2 regions of the Mangrovibacillus sp. Mu-81 genome follow, and region 1 is predicted to be linked to the other one. Evidence: a T-box and tRNA genes for the amino acid it is inferred to sense, from the RefSeq annotation. Region 1 holds a T-box; the other holds one or more tRNA genes.

Region 1 (10,561 bases):
TGAAGGATGTCTTGATCCCGGGGATTGGATACGGCCGGAATGCGAAGGTTTTTACTGACAACGGAATGGATGTTACCGGGATCGAGATTTCAAAAACGGCGATTGAGCTGGCGCGGGAAAGCGGGATCGAGATTCCGATTTCCCACGGGCCGGTATCCGGTATGCCGTTCGACAACAAACAGTATGGCGGGATTTTCAGCTATGCGCTCCTCCACTTGTTGAGTGAAGAAGAGCGGTTGAAGTTTATCCGCGACTGCTATGAGCAGCTGAAACCTGGCGGCTACATGGTGTTTACGACGATTTCTAAAGATGCCCCGATGTACGGGAAGGGCAGGCAGCTTGGCAAGGATTATTTCGAGATCATGGAGGGCGTGAAAATGTTCTTTTATGATAGCGATACGATCAAACGGGACTTTGGAGATTATGGACTTGTAGACGTCTCGGAGATTTTGGAACCTAATAAGAATGCGGAGGGGAAGCCCCCGTTTCCGTTTTTAGTAATTACATGTCATAAACTCAAATAAAAAAGAATGCCATTGACGATACGTCCAATTCCATCCTGTAATATGTGTTAACTCCCATGAAAATGGGAAACTAGTATAAAGAAAGGTTTACCAGAAGAATGAAAAAGGAGTGGAACGGATGAATCAAAGTCAATTGGATCGAATGAAGAATGGTAAAGGGTTTATTGCAGCCCTGGATCAGAGCGGCGGCAGTACACCAAAGGCATTGGAAGCTTATGGCGTGATGGGGGATTCCTATTCGAATGAGGACGAAATGTTCGAACAGGTGCACGAGATGCGCACGAGAATTATCACATCTCCTGCTTTCAGTTCAGAGTACATCCTTGGAGTGATTTTGTTCGAGCAGACAATGGACAGTAAGGTAGAGGGGAAATATACGGCGGATTATCTGGCTGAACATCATATTGTGCCGTTCTTGAAAGTGGATAAAGGACTGGCTGAAAAAGAAAACGGCGTCCAGCTCATGAAGCCGAATCCGGATCTTGATGAGACGCTTCGCCGTGCGAATGAACGGAATATTTTCGGCACCAAAATGCGTTCGGTCATCCATGAACCGAATCTAGCGGTGATAAAGGCTGTTGTGGACCAGCAATTCGAAATCGGCAAGAAAATCATAGCGGCAGATCTGCTTCCGATCATCGAGCCGGAAGTGAATATCCACAGTGAACGCAAGGAAGAGTGCGAAGAAATCCTGCGGACGGAGATCCTCAAGCATCTGAATGATTTGTCCGAAGATGAACATGTAATGCTGAAGCTCACGATTCCAACAAAGGCAAATGCGTATAAAGAATTGATCGAGCATCCGCGCGTCGTCCGGGTGGTTGCACTCTCCGGCGGTTACTCCCGTGAAGAAGCGAACGAGAAGCTGAAAGAAAACGATGGCATGATCGCAAGCTTCTCCCGGGCGCTGGCTGAGGAATTACGATTCAATCAAACGGGTGAAGAATTTGACGGGGCCATGAAGAGTGCAATTGAGTCGATTTATGATGCTTCTGTTAATAAAAAATAAAGGGTTTCGGCCTTCTGCTTCCTTGGGGAGCGGGAGGCTTTTTTGTATTTTATAAAGGAAATCACCTATCTTACTAGAACTTATATATAGGTAATAAATAGAAAAGGAGAATAGTTGATGTGAGTAATTATATAATTCCGGCAATCATTGCTTTTATAGTAGTCGCTGTTTTATCCCCGCTGTTCATTGCTCTATTAAGAAAATTAAAGCTGCTTCAGCCGATCAGGAAAGAGCTTCCTTCCAATCATCAGTTGAAAAAAGGGACTCCGTTAATGTTTGGAATCATTCTTTTAGTAGGAATTATAATATCTGTTCTCTTTTTGCCGACTCCATTCATGTATTTCCTGGCTGTTACGTACATTCTATTTGGGTTTATCGGTTTTTTGGATGACTTTTGGAAAGCTTCACGCCAGGATCCATTAGGGGTATCGGGGAGGACCAAGCTTGTGCTGCAATTTCTGTTTACGGGTTCACTGCTTTTCTACGTGATCAGCGAACTGGGTATCGAAACCGGGATTCGTATTACTGAAAATGTCTCATTTGATCTTCCGATGGTAGTCTATATCATTGTGATTGCCTTATTCGTTGTTGGTTCTGCAAATGCTATTAATTTTACGGATGGCCTGGACGGGCTTTTAGGTGTGGTGGCCATTCCTACATATTTTTTCTTCTTTGTGATTTCAGACACTTCAGAGGTGAAGCTATTTTGTTTGGTAATGATTGGATGCTTACTCGGTTTTCTGATTTATAATCTATTCCCGGCCAAAGCGTTTATGGGGGATACGGGATCATTGGCGATAGGCGGATCCCTTTCATTTCTTGCCATTATTGAGAAAGTGGAGATTCTGATTCCGCTGTTATTCATTATCTATTTTGCCGAACAGCTTTCGGTAATCCTGCAGGTTGCTTCATTTAAACTCACAGGGAAGAGGATCTTCCGGATGACGCCGATTCATTTTCACTATGGGTTGAAATACGGGTGGTCCGAGAATACGATTGTCACGGTCTTTGGGTTGGTCTCTTGGATTTGTACGTTTATTTGTTTGGCTTATTGGAGGTTTGTTTTGCATCCGTAATGAAGGTGAGAGGGGAAGGGGAATATGAGTGAGCAAGTTCAATCTATAAATGAGTGTATTGATTTAGAAGATGGGTTGAGATTGGTTTATCAAGAACCGAAAGAATTCATCCGATATTATTCCATTTATTATGGACAAAAATATGCAGACTACTTTTTTCGAAGGTCGCCTGCTTCAATGATTGAAATTGCAGCCATTTTTGACTGCGGTTATTTCATTATCAAAGACGAAACCGTCGTTGGCGGTGTATTCCTGAAACCAAATTTCATGGCAGATTTATTTGTAGTGCCGCCTTATGAGGATTATGAAGGATTGGTTCACAGCCTTCTAAGTCACTTAAAAAAGATATCGAAGCCTGAAGATGAAATTTATTTTAGGGACATTGTAGAAGAACACGTTCCAACTTATGAACAACAAGGCTGCCTTATTCGTGAAGTGAATTATTGGATGATCCGTCCGACTCAAGCAATGAATCCAATGTTGCCTGAAGGATATAGATCGCGTTCAGTATCAGGTGAAGATACGAATGAGATTGCAAGTTTAATAATGAAATCCTATAGGGCAAATCCAGCGTATAAACAAATCGGAACGAAAGAGGATTATATGAATCATGTAGAGGAGTTCATAGAAAAATATCAATCCAATAAAACCATGGATGAGTGTTCAAGGGTTATTGTAGGGAAGAGCACGAACACCATTGTTGGTGTCTGTCTGCACATGGAGTTTGAAGACTATCCTCTCATCGTGAGTTTAGCCGTGGATCCTGACCATCAGCAGAGGGGGCTGGGACGATTTTTGTTAGCCCATTCTATAAATATATCGAGTAAAGAGTACCCGGCTGCCCGATTGGCAGTGCTGAAAGATAATCCGGCGATTAAGCTGTATGAGGACCTTGGGTTTATTCGGAATAAATCTGTGGTGGATATGTTTGTGGGGTGATTGGGTAAAAACAATGGCCTCCTAATCGATCGTTAGACTAAAGAGAGCTTTCTTTGAAATTGTATTCTAAACATATTGGGCAGGTTAGATTAAGACTCAATTTCGAGATGATTACAAGGATTTGAAACCTTTACATGAAGGAAAACGTACATGATATTAAATTGAATATCCCTATTAATAGCCAGGGATCAAATTAGTAATGTTCCTTCATAACTGACGGAAGTGATTACTGGATATCGCCATGGGTTATATTTATGATAAGCTTTGGTTATATAAACTATAGGATATTGGATTCGGGGAGGTGTATTATGCAAAAGGCCATTACAGTTAATTATCAATCCGATAAAAGAGTTAAATCAACTTCTTCAAGAGGGATGGAAGGTTGTTTCTCAGAGTCCAGTTGGATTGGTACCATTGGTTTCTTCACTTGTTATTTTGGAGAAAAATTAGACAACATTTCTTCGGGATTTGTTGAAGAAATGGAGAACAATCGTGAAGAATGCCGCCTTTTCAGAGGGCGGTGTTTTTTATTAAGAAGTTGATCCATGTTCATTCAGGAAGGGCGGTCTCATTAACTAAACGCGTGTGAATAAATTATCTTGAATGCAAATAAGCGGAGAAATTTCTCTTATTGAGGAATCAGCACGAAATATGAAGTAAATAGAGGGAAATATTTCCCCTATTTACCCCAAAAGCATAAAATACATCATTTTACCCTGCCTTAACGGGAAAAATTCCCCTTATATCCCCGAGCTTAGCTCGATTCTGCCGGATAAAGGAAAAAACTTCCCTTATTTAAACGTTCAGAGGTTTCTCTCAATGAAGGATGAAAATTCAAATTAGTCCTGGAAGGGATTTTCTTTGACTAAAACACTTTTGTACCAGTCTCATTTATTTTATGTTTTTTAATCGTCTTATAGTTATAGATTTACCGTTAAAACAGACCCCATTTATGAGTAAGAGGGGGTCTTCCTGTATTACGTCTCCACATTCAAATCCCGACCTTCACAAACTTCCTCTTCCCGACCTGCACTATCATCCCATCCGTTACGGAAACAACCAGCTCAGTATCCAGCACTTTCTCACCGTCGATCCGGATGCCGCCGTTTTTGATCATTCTTCTGGCTTCGCTCTTGGAGTTCTGCATTCCCAGCACGACAAGCAGTTCAATGATGGCAACGTCAGCGGCGCCTTTCCATTGGACTGAAGGGATATACTCTGGGATGGCTCCTTTTTGGAAGACGGTTTGGAAGTGCTCGACTGCCGCAGCGGCTGCTTCCTCACCGTGGAACATGGATACGATGGTACTGGCCAGGCGAATTTTGACGTCCCTTGGATGCATGGTGCCGTCTGATAAGCCCGCCGCGATCGTTTGTTTTTCTTCGTGCGGCAGGTCTGTTATCAGGTTGAAGTATTTGACGATAAGCTCATCCGGTATCGACATGGTTTTTCCGAAGATTTCGTTTGGCTGCTCGTCGATGCCGATGTAGTTGTGCTTGGATTTGGACATTTTTTCTATGCCGTCGAGACCTTCGAGCAGTGGAAGCAGCATGACCACTTGTTTTTCCTTCCCGTAGTGCTCCTGCAGATGCCTGCCCATCAGGACGTTGAAGTGCTGATCGGTGCCGCCGAGTTCGATGTCGCTTTCGAGTTGGACGGAATCGTAGCCCTGCATCAGCGGGTAGAAGAACTCATGCAGGGAGATCGGTTTCCCTGCTGCCATCCTGTTTGAAAAGTCGTTCCGTTCGATCAGGCGTGCGACTGTGATACTGGAAGATAATCGAATGATGTCCTCGAGGTTGAGTGGTGTCAACCATTCGGAGTTGTAGAATAACTCCACTTTCTCCATATCGAGCACGCGGCCGAACTGTTCAAAGTAGGTCTGGGCATTCTTCTTAACATCTTCATCCGTCAGCTGCTTTCGCACGGTGGATTTTCCGGTCGGGTCTCCGATTTTACCGGTGAAGTCGCCGATGATCAGCTGGATGATATGGCCGTTTTCCTGGAATTGTTTCAGCTTATTCAAGACCACGGTATGCCCCAGATGGACATCCGGTGCCGTCGGATCGAGGCCGAGTTTAATTTTCAACGGCTTTCCGGTCTGGATGGAACGCGCCACTTTGTCCCTTAATTCATTCTGGGGGATGGTCTCCACTACCCCATTCTGATAAAGGCTGATCTGCCTCTCCAATTCTGTCTGCTGTTCTTTTGTCAGTTCCTTCATCCCATTTTCCTCCTTTTTAAAATAATAAAAACCACGCCCCTAATAAAAGGGACGTGGTTAACGCGGTACCACCCTTGCTTGAAGAATCACTCTTCCACTCAATCGGATAACGGGTCCGGCCGTTTCCTGCTACTGACGTTCACAGGAAAAGTTCAAGGGGGTAATTCGCCATTATCTTTGTTCTGATTTTCACCGGCCATCAGATCTCTTCGACAGGGAGATAATAGACTACTGAATCCTATCATTACTTGTTTAGTATTGGAATTATTTTCATTAGTTTACTTGAGGAGGGGCTTAAAGGCAAGTGTTTTTGAAATGTTTTATGGAATGAATAAGAATGAACGGAATAGAATCGAATAGTAAATGGACTTACCTAAATGAGGTGGTATGATGGCTGAACCAGCGAGAGTATTTATCAGTTCGGCAGCGGATCCCGGCTTGAGCCTGCTGAGGGAGCAGGTACATTCAGAATTGAAAATGATGGAACATGAGCCGCTGATGTATGAGAAAGACTTTGGTCCCTGGCCGCCGCAGCATTTGGTTGAAAATTGCCTGGAGCACGTAGAGAAGAGTGATGTGTTCTTATTATTTGTTGCGCAAAAGGCAGGCAGTTATATCGAATCGTATAAAGCAACCGTCACGCACTGCGAATTTCAAGCGGCACACCAACATAATAAGCACATTATCGTGTTTGTACAAGAAGATATCTACCGTTTGTTCTGGGGTGACCTGAGGATGATGATCGCTGAGATGGTGGAAGAATATAAGAAGGATCACCATGGCGTGGAGCCTGATACCTATAAGGATATTGCCGAAGCAGCCTGGAAAAAGCATCCCGGAAAGACGGATCAGATTGATTCCTATGTATGGGGATTTCTATATGATGTTTATCAAAAAGGTCACTATCTGGAGCAACTGGCACTTGGTGTTGATACCATAAAGGGAATGAAAAGGTACTTCAGTGATTTATTTCGAAAAGGCAGCAGGTACCTTGCGTTGAAAGACGAAATCGATGAACAGATTTCAGAGGGGCCAACTTATCGAAAACATGCAGAATTCACCTCTAAAATGATTGAATACCTGAATGATGGTGAAATTCAAAATCCACGAATGTTTCTCGAATACCTGCAGCGCTTCCTGACAAACGGTATCATTTATACAAAACCAGGAACCGTTTTTGAAAGGGTAGTAGGTGAATATGAATCCTGCTCCGGCAGCACGCTTTATCGAATGACAGCTGGACAACTTCAGTTCATTGCTGCATCCGGTATGGCAGGTGATGATCATTCATTCTACAGCCTGAACGGTCCGACTTCTCTTGTGGTAAAAGCGTTCGAGAGTGGAAATCCCGAGTTGTTTTACAGTGATAAAAAAAGACAGTTATATCTGGGAATCAAGTCAGGAAATTATGTGATTTGTTTTCATTATCCTGTCGATCGATTCTGGACGGAACAGAACGTGCGGCGCTTTAGAGATGATATCTTGCGAGACATATTCGAATCGGAATCCGCCTTATTCCGTAATTTTGCCATCAAATTACTTGGAGGGATCAAATAATGAGCAAACAGGGAAAGCAGAATGAAGACGAAAACATCATTCATGTTGCCTCCGGTAAAGAAAAAGCAGATGAAAAATACATCGAGGCAAAAGGAAAGAGATTTGACGAAATGAATAAACGGCTGAGAGAAGCTTTTGGGGAAAACAAGAATGGAAAAATATAAAATAAGGAATGTATAACAAACTGGTAATCAAAGGCGCTGTTCGCAGTGCTTTTGGTTACCAGTTTGTTTTTATGGAGGGTTCTTTCCATCGGTTGACTGAGGAGAAGTACCTGTCATTTCTTTCCCTCATACTTATCAATGTAATTGTGCTGCTTGTCGAATTTTCTTTCCCACCACATGCTTTGGGATACCAAAAAACGTCCAGAGTAAAAAACCCTGGACGTTCTTTTGAGCTGAATATCAGCTCCCAGTATGCTGTTTCTCTTTCTCCACGGCTTTCAATCTTTGTCCTTCCTCTGCAGAAGGACTCTTCTCATCATCGTGTCCATTGACTAAGTCTTTCGTGGCGCTTTTGAATTCTTTTAACGTACTTCCGAAAGCACGTCCGATTTCCGGAAGTTTGGAAGGACCAAAGATGATTAAAGCAATTACTAATACAAGGATTAATCCCGGGATTCCGATATTCGTTAACATACGTTTCGCCTCCAGTTGGTTTTATAGAATTGGCATGCCATGGCGTTCGAATGCGGCTGCTTCTAAATCTGACATTCCCTGTAGTTCCGCAAAGGTTGAAAGTTTGTCCGAAATTTTCGGTGCGTAGGCAGCCGGCGGAGCAGCATGGCCCATCAGCCTTCTGCGGGCTGCATTTTTTCTGGCGAATGGCCCCCAGATCGCAAAGGTCATACCGGGTGACTGGATATTGATGAAGAACGTCCGGCCGTCTGTAGAGAATGTCGGTCCTGCCAGCTCGGAACCGTTCACTTTATTTTCTGCGAACACATACGTTTCGCCTTCCGGTGTCATTCCGATGACACGATCGACACCGCCTCCGTCTTCAGCGATCCACAGGTCTCCCCATGGAGTGATGCAGATATTATCAGGCATTTCCAGATCGTTTTGTGCAGTAGATTCATAGAATAGCTCCAGTGTGTTGGTGGCCGGGATATAGCGGTACACTCGGCCGAGATCTTTATCCCCGGCGGATGTATCATCGAACCAGAACACGCCTCCTTCAAAATAAGCCCCCTCCAGACGGCTGAAGGCGATGCATCCTTTTCTGCCTGCATCAAGGGTCGGTTTTTCAGGATCTACATCTTTCCATACGATCCCGAATTTCTGACCCGTATGGAACTTGCTTGTTTCGTCCCGGCTCATTTCTTCGTATGCTGCCGCTTGAAGCTTTCCGCCTTTTTGCAGGGCACCGACCCTTTGACTGCGGTCGTTAGGAAGGAAGCGGTACAAATAACTTGGACCGGCGTCTTCGGTTAAGTAGACGATCCCTGTTGCCGGGTCGATGGCCGTGGCTTCATGGGAAAAGGCACCCATGTCGCGGATCGGTGTTTTCGAGATTTTATCTTCAGGGTTGTGTGGATCTACTTCAAACACATAGCCATGACCTTCTTCCAGCGTTTCTTCGCAAGTGAGCCATGTGCCCCACGGAGTCGCCCCGCCTGCACAGTTACGGATGGTACCGGAAGAAGAGACATATTCCTTCCTTACTTGGCGGTCCGGGCCGACCACCAGGGAAGTGGTTCCACCTGTTTCTTCACGGCGGTAAGGATTTTTCCCGATCACGGGATATTTGCTATTTCCGCTCAATTCATGGTTTCTCACGAGGATGGTGGAGTTATGGGCGCCTGCATAAGCGGCCATCCCATCGAACTTCTCAGGGACGGGCCTGCCGTCGGAAAGTGCTCTGCCTTCCTCTGAAATAATCCGGTATTGGAAGCCTCGGGGAAGGTCCATCACACCGCCGGGGTCTTTGACAAGCGGACCATAACCGCCGATGGCTTTCCCGTTTTTAGATGTGCCGGCAAATACTTTATTCTCTCCCAGGGACATCAATCCAGTGGTACCGAGGGCAAGTGCAGCTGTGCCGATCCCGCTTGCTTTCAGAAAGTCTCTTCTGTTCATATCGTGTGTATTCAAGTCCTTTCACTCCTTAATAGTAAATTTTCTTGACCTGCATTTGACTCCGCCGAACGTGAAGCGCGCTTCTTATAAACAATCGTTGAACACGAAATGCTGATTTCATATAAAAGGAGAAGCGGCAGGATGACGAGTACATCCGAAAGGAAATCCGGCGGTGTGATCAACACTGAAATGACAATCAGCAAAAAATAGGCGATCCTTCTTGATTTTTTCAATTTCCCTGGATCCAAAATTCCAAGTACAGTCAGAAAGACAATCACTAACGGCATTTCAAATAGCAGTCCAAACGGTACAGTGAGATGTAACATAAAGCGGAAGTATTTTTCCGCTGTAAACATCATTTCGAACTGACCGGCTGAGAGGGTGGTTAAAAAACCCAGGACAATCGGGAAAAGTAAAAAATAACCGAACCCAATGCCGAAAATGAACAAAAAGAACAAGGCTGGTATGAAGCGTACCGTCACTTTTCTTTCTCTTGGACTCAGACCCGGTGCAACAAACCGCCAGATTTGATAGGCCGCGACAGGGATGGTTGCGGCTAGTGAGAAGACGGCTGCTATCATCAGGTACACCCACAAAATATCGCTTGGTCCGAGAATCGCAAGCTTTGTGTCTAAATCCCTGATCAGCCACTCGTAGATCGGTTTCACAAAAGCCAGCCCCGCTATAAGGAAACCAATAAAGGCGAGCACGGTTTTAATTGCCCTGCTCCGCAGTTCTTCCAAGTGTCCGATCAGCTGCTGGCTGGAATCTTTCATTGCCTCAGCCTCCTCTATGATGAACTAGGCTAGTTCATTTGCATTGGTTTGCCTTTTTGGGCTTGTTTTTTATGGGCGCGGGTGTGCGCTTCATGACGATCATCTTCCACCTCGGAAGACTTCTGTACCCCTTGGGGAACGGTTGTTGCTGATATTTCCTTCAGTCCTTCAGAATCTTTTTCATAAACGAATGATGCTCTGGTAGAAATATCCGCGCCAGGCTTGGAGACGAATGGAACGACACGATAATCGGTTCTCCATTGGGTCGGTGTGACATGACAGCGGACATAGCCGCGATAGTCGTTGAAGAATTTAATATGTTCGTTCTGCTGGAGGATGCGGTCCGTATCTGCCCGCTTGTCCGCCCCGTTCCCGCCT
Region 2 (10,561 bases), on a different contig from region 1:
TACCGTATACATGTATGATAATTTATGCTAATCTATTTGTAAATATAAAATTTAGAATATTTTAAAAATGGAGGTAGTAGCTGGATGAGCACTGAATGGATCGAGAACCTGCAAGATTTGATAGGGGCTGAACGCGTCAGTATAAGCGAAGGGGATCTTTTCCGGCACAGCAGGGATGAATCGTTTCACGATCCCGTACAGCCGGAAACGGTGGTGTACCCGGAATCGACACAAATGGTCAAAGACATCGTGAACTTTGCAAGGGCGAATAAGCTTCCTATCACCCCTTATGGAGCAGGGTCGGGGCTTGACGGCCAGGCCATTCCCGTTTCAAGGGGCATTTCCATGAATTTTGACCGGATGAAACAGATCATCTCCTTTAACCCTGAAGACTTATCCGTTACAGTCCAGCCCGGTATCACACGCCTTGAGTTGAACCGGGAAATCAACCGGCAGGGACTCTATTTCCCCATCGATCCAGGAGCTGACGCCACGATTGGCGGCATGACTGCGACAAATGCCAGCGGAACGACCGCCGTTCGCTACGGGTCCATGCGCGATCAGGTACTGAACCTTGAAGTCGTGCTGGCGGACGGCAGGATCATCAAAACCGGCAGCACCGCAAAAAAATCATCCAGCGGATATCATCTAAACGGCCTGTTCACCGGTTCGGAAGGAACGTTAGGCATCATCACCGAAATTACCTTGAAACTTCATGGCATCCCGGAACACACGATTGCGGCACGCTGTACGTTCGATACACCAAAACAGTGTGCCGCCGCAGCACAAGCCGTGCTCACGAGCGGCATCCCAGTGGTTCGGATGGAACTCGTTGATGCCCCCAGCATCAAGCAGGTCAATGCTTATGGGGACTACCACTTCCCGGAACAGCATTCGTTATTCTTTGAATTCTCAGGCACACGGACTTCCGCTGAAGAAGATGCCGCATTTGTCGAGGAACTGATGCAGGATATGGGCTGCAGGAACTGGGAGCGGGCAAGCGGATCCATCGATCGTGCCGAGATATGGAAAGCAAGGCACGAACTTGCATACGCCTTCCGTCACCTGAAAGGAAAGGAAGTAATGGGATCCGATGTATGCGTCCCCCTGTCAAAGCTTGCCGACATGGTTGACTTTGCCCGCGCAAAGATTGAAGCAAGCGGGCTGCCTGGAAGTGTCTTCGGCCATGTTGGAGACGGCAACTTCCATACCATCATCGTATATGACCCAAACATCCCTGAAGAGAAATTGACATCGGAGACGATCAATGAACAGCTCATCCTAAAGGCAATTGAAGCTGGTGGAACCTGTACCGGAGAGCATGGCGTCGGTCTTGGGAAGATGAAGTATCAGAGGTTGGAGCATGGTGAAGCGGTAGAGGTGATGAAGTCGTTTAAAGAGCTTCTGGATCCGGATGGGTTGTTGAATCCGGGGAAAATTTTTTGTGATTGAGAGTGGGATAGGATGAAAGAATTCAGGGATATGGATTTAAATGGGACAGTGGACCTGTCCCTCCGTCCCAGGACACAGGACCTGACCCACTGTCCCTAAATAAACTAAAAAGGTCCATTCTTCTACTTCCTCCAAAAAAGGTGAGGAACTACTAGAATGGACCCTTTAATCATTATTGGATCGAGTGATGGGAATCAAACCCACGACATCAGCTTGGAAGGCTGAGTTTTACCATTAAACTATACCCGGACCGTAGTTGAAGCAATTTTGGCAGGGGCAGTAGGAATCGAACCCACACCAAAGGTTTTGGAGACCTTCGTTCTACCGTTAAACTATGCCCCTATAAAATAGATTAATAAATACTCTTCGCTTTGAGCGTATTGCTCCGCTTTCGCTGCCAAAGGTTAAGGAAGCTTATTTTCACTCCGCTTGCGCTCCGTGAAACAAGCTAAATGGAGGGGGGCAGATTCGAACTGCCGAACCCGAAGGAGCGGATTTACAGTCCGCCGCGTTTAGCCACTTCGCTACCCCTCCACGAGAGAATGAAATATGGCGGAGGAAGAGGGATTCGAACCCCCGCGGGCTTTAACACCCCTGTCGGTTTTCAAGACCGATCACTTCAGCCGGACTTGGGTATTCCTCCGTTTGATTGGCTGCTGGTAAAGTTGAGCACCCGAATTTTTAATTACCTATTCTAAGGCTAGCTAAACTTTTGCTTAGTGATGCTCCGCTGTCGCTTCGCAAGGTTAAGGAAGGATATTTTTACTGCGCTGTCGCTTCGTAAGAAATCCATGGTGGAGGATGACGGGATCGAACCGCCGACCCTCTGCTTGTAAGGCAGATGCTCTCCCAGCTGAGCTAATCCTCCCAATAAAGAATGATAGAATATCATCCGTTAGACAAGACCTATATTAATCTATCAATTCCTTTCAAAAAAGTCAACTTCAATTCACAAATTCTTCAATCATAGTAATGGATACCCCTCTTCCCTAATTTCTCATGCACACTGTCTCTATCCCCTGTCATACACAACTTAAATCGATTATTTCTGTTAAACTTGTTAAATATGGATGTTTGAAAAGGGGGGCGGGAATATGGATTATTCTGCAATTGGAAAAAAGATAAGAGAGTTGAGGAAGGTTGTGGGGCTCACGCAAGGTGAACTGGCCGAGGGAGTTTGTACACAGGCGTTGATCAGCAGGATTGAAAAAGGGGATATTTATCCAAGTGCCATGGCATTGTACCAAATCTCCGTCAAGCTTGGTGTTGATGTAAACTACTTCTTTGAAATAGGCACCACACCTCGACTTGATTATATTATGGAAGTGGAAAAACAGTTAAAATTTCACAGAATCAACCGCAGATACGAAGAAATAATAGAACTGGTGAAAGCCGAGGAAAAGAATCCTCTCTTCTATAAAGACATACAGCATCTGCAACTTCTTTATTGGCATAAAGGAATATATGCTTTTGAAGTATTAAATAATGAAGACGATGCATTTTCACTTTTAGATGAAGCTTATTACCTGACTGCCAATCAGAAAAAGGCGATGACAGAAAGAGAGATGCAAATCCTTTCTAGTAAAGGTGCTATTCTTTTTTCATTAAATCGGCACCCTGAAGCCCTCCATCATTACAACCTGGTTGAGACTGCCTTGAAAACGGCTGAGCAACTACATGATAAATCTATCAAAACCAGGTTATTTTATAATATATCCAGAGTACTAACACGCCAAGGCAAATATGAGGAGTCTATCGCTTATTGCCATAAAGCCATCAATTGGTGCATTGAAGAAGAACTGCTGTGGGGTCTTGGAGAATCGAACTATCAAATCGGCTATAACTATGAGCTCCTTCATAATTATGAAGAAGCCCTTCCATTCTTCAAACGTGCTTTTCATATGTTTGAACTCCTGCAAGACAAGAAATATGTAGATTTTATCGAAAAAAAGATGGAACATCTTCTTCAGATCTGGACATAGAGGTTGGGACAAAAAAAACTGCCTAAAGGCGAACATTATCAGTGATGACCCTAATACCACTAATAATTTCCGTGCAAGACTTCGCTTTCCGCGGGTAGCCCGTGAGTCTCCTCGGCAAGCTGCACTGGTCTCACTTGTCTAGCTGCAGGGCCTAGAGGCACATGTAATAAGCCAAACCGACCAAGAAGGCAAAGAGCACCTTCCAGGTCGATTCGACTTATGCCACCAGCCTCTGAGCAAAGCCCTTCCGCTTTTCTAATAAGCTACTTTTCCCGCAGGAGTCTTCGTCTTACACTCAAATTAACCGCTGCAACAAACTATATACTAAATGATGATTTGAACAAAGCTAATAAATAAACCCGAACTTACTTGAACTATAGTTCAGATTAGTTCGGGTTTTATTCAGACTAAAACACTATTATTCCAACCTCATTTCCCTCTTATCTCTCTTAAAATAATGGATATCCCCTCCATTCATCTCATAAAGTTATCTTGTGCAAATAAAAAAAGCATCCTTTGATCGGATGCCACTAGTCGTTCATCGAAGCTTTGGTTTTATTAATTTGATATTCGGAAACCTGCACCAGACCGATGACCTCGGTATCTCCAGCACAACCCTGTAAAGAGATGGAACCACTTCTTTCCTCGATGCTGCCACAAGTGGTATTCACAGTTTCTTCTCCTGACCCATTCTTTAACGAATAGGATAATGTTTCCCCATCACATACTTCAATTCATTCAAACTTACCTGCAGGTTGAAAAAGTTGGATAATGTCACTTGAGACTGCTTACTTTCTTGTACCTCTTCAATAAAATGCAGCAGCTTATCGAGATTTCCCACTTTGCCCTCTTCATCCACGATTACGTCCCCTTTATCAGCCGCTTTCTTGACCGTATATTTCTCCTCCTCCTCGGTCAATCTCGATTGAACACCCAGCCAGCAGAGCAGCCCCTATCAGAAAACAAACCATTTTCTTTTCAAAGCATCACCCCCTATTTGATCTTTCAAAGAGATAAACATATATGATAAATATATAGCATTTATATGGAGGGTGTATTCTTCGCATTGAACGGCTGGAATTTTGTTTTGCCAACTTTGGACCTGATTTCGCCGTTTATCTATTAATAATATGAATATAGTAACAATCAGCCGGGAGGACAGGTACTTTGGCTTAACTTAATATGCAAGGTACCTTATTCCCAAAGCTGAACTGCGGGCCATATAAGAATTTGAGCATTAATAAAATTCTTCTCTTCCTATTAGGATAGAAGCTTTCTGCGAGAGTGGATAGTTTGGTCAGAAACTGATAAGGACTATAAAACTACAACTTTTTAACCAATGAAAGTTTTTCAGTATGTAGATAGGAGAGTTCTTTTTTTATGGGATAGTCAAATGAATAAAGGAGCCGGTATCAAACGGCTAAATTAATGGAAGAGCTAAATCGCGTATTAATAGTAATCAGGCCAATCTCGTCATCATTTCTCTAAAAACAATTATATATTTTTTGTCAAGACTTCAAATTTTTACTAAAGTAATAGTATAATCAAAAGGTACTAAGACCAAAGGAGGTGAAACATAATGAAAGCAAGATTGCGTAACGATGCAGGTGTAGCAAAAGAAGTGAAAATTGGCTTTAGCTGGACTACTTTCTTTTTTGGTTTTTTCCCTGCCCTTATAAGAGGAGATTTAAAGTGGGCTGCAATCATGTTCATCACGGCTGCTATAGTCGGAGCATTTACCTTTGGGTTCGGAGCGTGGATTCCCGGAATCATTTTTTCTTTTGTATATAATAAAATCTTCATTAAAGAACTGCTCGAAAAAGGCTACCGTCCGGCAGATGACCAAACTCAAACAGAACTCGTATCAAGAGGAATCGTATCACTAGTTACCAAAGCTGTTTAAACTAAGTAGCGGGACGCGGGGACAGGGACACTTCCCCCGCGCCTTTAACATACCGTAAAGCTTATCCATGAGCAGGAACCAGATCCCCCTCAATCTTCATTTCTACGATCTCATCCACTACTTTGCAACCTGATTTCTTAAAAAAACACCTTTCTCTATATCTATTCGCTTTCTAGATATAGAGAAAGGTGGCAGGGCACTGTCCCATTCATCAATCAAATAAAAGTTTCTTCACTTCAACTTTATCGTAATATACAGTTCCCATGGAATATGAGGTTGTATAACAAATCACTCTCATTGTTTCAGCGTTCTCAGGGGCTTCCGTTGTAATGGAGATGTTCTGCCATTTGTTCAGCCCTGTGTTTGTATGAACCGGTTTATCGATAATCGACTTTCCGGCTTCATCGTAGAACCTCACCATGAAACTTCCAGTCCCTTCTTTAATGAAGAGATTTGCCGAAGTTTCAAAGACCTCGCCTTTGGATACTTCAATGGTATCACTCATTAGTGCGACTGACTTATTCCTGGCTGTGTCCACAAGCTTCAGGCTTTTTCTTCCATGAGAATGCTCCTCCCCGGATACAGTATATCCAGCCTGATCATCCGTGTTGAACATCGATGTCCAACCCGTGATATCATCGCCCTTTACCGGTCTTTCGAATTGGTGATTCGTTACAGTCATTTCTTCTTTATCAGAAACCGGCTTCACTTCCATCTTATGAAGCATCGTCCGGTTTTCTCTGGAAGCGTAGTAAAGATTCCCATCCTGACCTACGGAGAAATCGTACACTCGTGCGATTTGCTTACTATCCAAGGTATTCGGATCGATGGCGGTCAAATTCCCGCTGAAGTCTGCATAAAGGAGGTCATTTGACCATTCAAGCTCAATCTTATTCCACGCTGATAAAGGCAGAGAATCATATAGCTTCCTGCTTTTTACGATGGTAAGCGTTTCAGGATCCATTGCAAAAATGGTGTCGATGGAGGCCCCCCATAAAAATCCGTCCGGCCCAAAGGACAAATCCCCTATCGCTTCGGGCTTTTCGAGACCATCTATGGAGAGTGTGATCTCTTCGACCTTTTCTTCCGTTTCGGTATCCCATACGAAAATCCTTGCCTCTTCAGCAGTCGGGTCCGCTCCGAGCCCTCCATTGATGGTGGTGGATCCATACACCTTTCCATCTTTATAAGCAAGGCTGTTTACACTCTGGTCCTCTACGATATTTCTGAAGGTCTTGACTTTTTCTTCATCTGGAGCTTCCGGATCATATACTGTCAGTGCCCCGCCTAATTCTCCATAGAAAGGGATGCTGCCGATATAAGCTTTTCCATCTCCTTCTACAATTGAGTGGATTCGATTCTGTTCCTCTCCGAGTGTGAACAATGTCTTCGGATTGGAGTCCGATGGTTCCTGAGCGGGATCAAACTCTCTGACATCCCCTGCAGGATATACACCGAAGAGCAGCTTATCCCCGAACGCGGCAATACTGTCACCCTGTCCCATGTCAAACACTTTTTTCGTCTTATTGACCGTGTCGTAGATGGCTCCTTTCCCCGTCTGGACTCCGCTCATATATAGTTTGCCATCTGGTCCGGTCTCGATTTTATTAATGACGTTTGCTGTTCCTTGAGCAAGCACCGGTGTCTTGATCGTCTCCTTCTTCTCCAGATTCAGGATCGAAACATACCCGCTGAAGTTGATAGTGACAAGGCTTTTTCCAGGCAAGTCAGAGGTTCCGAATTCCACCCAGTCAACTCCCCGGAAGCCGCTCCCATACTCGATGCCGGTATCTTCTACAGCCAATGTCTTGATATCAAACGTCTGCAATTTGTTCTCAGTATTCATGAAATAAATCTTCCCGTCCTCAGATTGTTCAGGAACATGGAGGCCGCGGGCTTTTGGTATTACTACATCAAGCCATTCCCTTTCCTGGGTATCATACACATAGCCATTGCTGGAAAGTTCATAGCGTGCGAACAGGTAACGGTCATCGACCTTATCCAGGTCGTAAATATGCCCCTGCTCGCCGATTGATGCAGCGATGTCTTCCTTCTCACCCGTTTCCTTATTGTAATGGATGATCTTTCCGTGCCCTGTCCCGGAGTAGACATCATTTCCTATCACGGCGAGTGAGCGAATATACTCCTGGGAAGATTCCCCGATCATTCTTCCGTAATCATCCACGCCCCCGTTTGCAGGATCATACTCATACACTTTGCCGCTTGGATAAGTCCCCACATAGACCTTACCCTGATCAGAAGTGATCGCAAATGGGAAGGTTTCACCGGAAAAAGTGGCTACCACCTCCGCTGTGTCGGCACCAGGCGAGTATTTCCACAGCTTGGCTCCGCCTCCGATGGTCGCTATGTAGAGATCACCATTCGGAAGAACCTCGTGTGCCCATGTATTCTCTGCCCCTTCCAGCGGAATGACCCTAAGCAGTTTCTCCGATTTAATATCCATGACATTCAGTTGTGCCGGAAGTCCTTTAGTCGTGGTATACATCACCGGCCTCCCATCCTCTGTCCCTACCGCCCCATTGAAGATGCTGATGGCATCAGTCAGTGGGGTCAAGAGCTGCTCCGGCCCACCGAAATAAGTGGAATCCAATTTACTCACTGACTCTGCCCCGACTGACTTTCCGTTCATTGCCCCTGGCAGCATCATTAACAGAATCACGATACTTAAGAAAACTTTCTTCATTAAGCCCTGCCTCCCTCTACTCATATATTGTCTTGTCCATTTCACCCTTTATCATACGAAAGTGAAGGCAGGAAACCAATATTATATTCAGAAAATTTAGCTAATTAATCACCCTGTCGTTCAGCAACCCTTTCCTATCGGGTTTTCGTGTACATTGTCGTAAATAAGTCTTTAAATCCACACCACCTACTCTAAGAGCCATCACTAGATAAAGACCTTCAGATATTCCTGTCCTTTTTTAAAGATCAGATGCCATACACCCACATTTTCAGTAGTAAATCCCCTTATCCGCACGATTTAACGACAGCACATACCACGTTTCCCTATGATGCTGCTGAAGATTTGAAGACCCTGAGGATACACACCTTCTTTACTATTCCACAATACCTTCCATCCCCAAGGAGCTTGCAGCAATAAGCTCAAATAAGGACCAATTTGCGCCTTTGCGGGATAGGGGTGTTGTCCCACTGATCGGAATGACTAAATTCCCCTTTAGTTCTGTTCCGCAAAATGTGCAAAAGCGTCATCGGCTTATGGCGTCACAATGTTAAACCTCGCATAAAAAATGGTTCGTTAAACAATTGTTTAATAATGTAACTCCTTTCCCCGTTGGGATCTGAAGATTAAAACAAACGTTTGTTTAAAAAGCTATAGAAGATACCAAAAGCAAAAATCACTGAATGAGCCGCCCTGCCTGCTCATATGTTACTCCTGCTAAATCTTGATTCCAGAAATCGGATACAACTACAGAGGAATGTTCATCCCCTAAATCATCTACATAAATGTTAGCCTGCAATTTCATCTTCAATAAATCACTTACTATTATCAAGCTGGTTAAATAGGGCGGTTGGAGCTATTTAGAATATTTTTTATTCTTATATACAAAAGAAAGCGAGGGAACCTTCCCCTCACTTCACATCATTACTCATATTTCAACGCCACATTTTTCAATTGCGTATAATTCCGAAGAGCCTCTAACCCTTTCTCACGGCCAAATCCGCTTTTTTTATAGCCTCCGAAAGGTTGAGCTATGCCTCCTCCTGCACCGTAATGGTTAATAAATACTTGGCCGCATTGCAACCTGTTTGCTACACGATGCGCTTTCCCAGCATTTTCAGTCCAAACGCCTGCAACAAGTCCATACTGTGTTCCATTCGCCATTTCAATCGCTTCCTCTTCTGTATCGAATGTACTAACCGTTAGAACCGGACCGAAAATCTCTTCTTGAGCCAGGTAATGATCAGGTGGAACACCATCGAAGATAGTGGGCTTAAGATAGTAACCAGCTTCACAGTTATCTATTAATATCCGCTCCCCGCCTGTTAAAACAGTAATTCCATCTTTTCTTGCCAAATCTATGAAGCTGTTAATTCTTTCAAATTGCTTCTTTGATAGAACAGGACCTAGATCATGGTTATCTATCCCTGGACCTATTGAGAGATTCTCCATCATCGTTGCTAATTTTCGCACAAAAGTTTCCTGGATTGATTTTTCTATTATTAAACGTGAGCCGGCTGAGCACGTCTGACCAGCATTTTGTACAATTGAACGAAGTACCAGTTCGAGGGCATTTTCTTCATTGCAATCTGCGAACACAATATTTGGTGACTTCCCTCCAAGTTCAAGTGTTACGGGAACGATATTTCTTGAGGCGCTCTCCATCACTTTTTTCCCCGTCTCTACTGATCCAGTGAAGGTAATGTGATTGATATCAGGGTGTTCAGAAAGAGCAGCGCCGGCTTCATGGCCATAACCCGTGACTACATTCACAACCCCCTTTGGAAGTCCAAACGGTTCTATTAATTCGACCAATTTCAACATTGATAACGGGGTATCTTCAGCAGGCTTTAATACTGTTGTATTTCCCGTCGCAATAGAGATTGCTATGCTTCTGGCACCTATTTGCAGGGGATAATTCCATGGGATTATATGCCCTACCACCCCGATTGGCTCTCGGACAGTATAATCGATGATACCCGGTTCGACCGGTATAGTCTCTCCCATAATCTTATCTGCTATTCCTGCATAGTATTCAAAATAACGGGCAGCAATCTCAACATCAGCTTTGGACTGGATGAATGGTTTACCTACATCCAAGGTCTCCAATTTGGCTAATTCTTCTTGATTTTCACGAATGATTTCTGCGGTTTTGTAAAGGAATTTCGCTCTGTAATAGGGAGTCATTCTCTTCCATTCAACCGAGGTGAATGCTTTTTTAGCTGCCTTTACAGCAATGTCTATTTCTTCTGCTCCTCCCCGTGGCACAAATCCAAGGAGAGATCCATCAGCTGGATTTAGAATTTCAATGACCCTGTTCTCACCGGTGACCGTCCATTCACCGTTAATATAACATCCCAGGTCTTTAACTTCTGCTGCCCTCACTGTCTAAATCCCCCTTCCGCCATCTACATTTAACACAGAGCCTGTTACAATAGCCGCTTCTTTCGAACACAAGTATACAAGGGAACTCGCAATATCGATGGGCTTTATTAATCTGCCTAATGGTACACTTTTTTTGAA

What was found. The T-box of region 1 lies ahead of tyrS (tyrosine--tRNA ligase). A T-box ahead of a tRNA ligase gene usually reads a tRNA of that ligase, here a tRNA-Tyr.
Region 2: it has a tRNA-Tyr gene. The T-box ahead of tyrS (tyrosine--tRNA ligase) is inferred to sense a tRNA for this amino acid. The anticodon was not compared.

The regions. Positions count from the first base shown of each region.
Region 1 covers NZ_JBAJHU010000001.1:61,311-71,871, forward strand. Annotated here, with positions in the region: gene V6B33_RS00305 (class I SAM-dependent methyltransferase) at 1-524, shown strand, start outside; gene V6B33_RS00310 (fructose bisphosphate aldolase) at 643-1,533, shown strand; gene mraY (phospho-N-acetylmuramoyl-pentapeptide-transferase) at 1,653-2,609, shown strand; gene V6B33_RS00320 (GNAT family N-acetyltransferase) at 2,634-3,548, shown strand; gene V6B33_RS00325 (hypothetical protein) at 3,857-4,090, shown strand; gene tyrS (tyrosine--tRNA ligase) at 4,540-5,772, opposite strand; T-box leader at 5,817-6,026, opposite strand; gene V6B33_RS00335 (DUF4062 domain-containing protein) at 6,160-7,329, shown strand; gene V6B33_RS00340 (hypothetical protein) at 7,329-7,493, shown strand; gene V6B33_RS00345 (twin-arginine translocase TatA/TatE family subunit) at 7,734-7,967, opposite strand; gene V6B33_RS00350 (alkaline phosphatase PhoX) at 7,989-9,422, opposite strand; gene tatC (twin-arginine translocase subunit TatC) at 9,419-10,183, opposite strand; gene V6B33_RS00360 (alkaline phosphatase D family protein) at 10,213-10,561, opposite strand, start outside.
Region 2 covers NZ_JBAJHU010000002.1:395,720-406,280, forward strand. Annotated here, with positions in the region: gene V6B33_RS05565 (FAD-binding oxidoreductase) at 85-1,452, shown strand; tRNA gene V6B33_RS05570 (tRNA-Gly) at 1,629-1,701, opposite strand; tRNA gene V6B33_RS05575 (tRNA-Trp) at 1,721-1,794, opposite strand; tRNA gene V6B33_RS05580 (tRNA-Tyr) at 1,906-1,986, opposite strand; tRNA gene V6B33_RS05585 (tRNA-Ser) at 2,003-2,095, opposite strand; tRNA gene V6B33_RS05590 (tRNA-Val) at 2,245-2,320, opposite strand; gene V6B33_RS05595 (helix-turn-helix domain-containing protein) at 2,547-3,434, shown strand; gene V6B33_RS05600 (hypothetical protein) at 3,965-4,105, opposite strand; gene V6B33_RS05605 (hypothetical protein) at 4,129-4,353, opposite strand; gene V6B33_RS05610 (DUF2628 domain-containing protein) at 5,014-5,337, shown strand; gene V6B33_RS05615 (WD40 repeat domain-containing protein) at 5,549-8,041, opposite strand; gene V6B33_RS05620 (aldehyde dehydrogenase family protein) at 8,963-10,423, opposite strand; gene V6B33_RS05625 (SDR family NAD(P)-dependent oxidoreductase) at 10,427-10,561, opposite strand, start outside.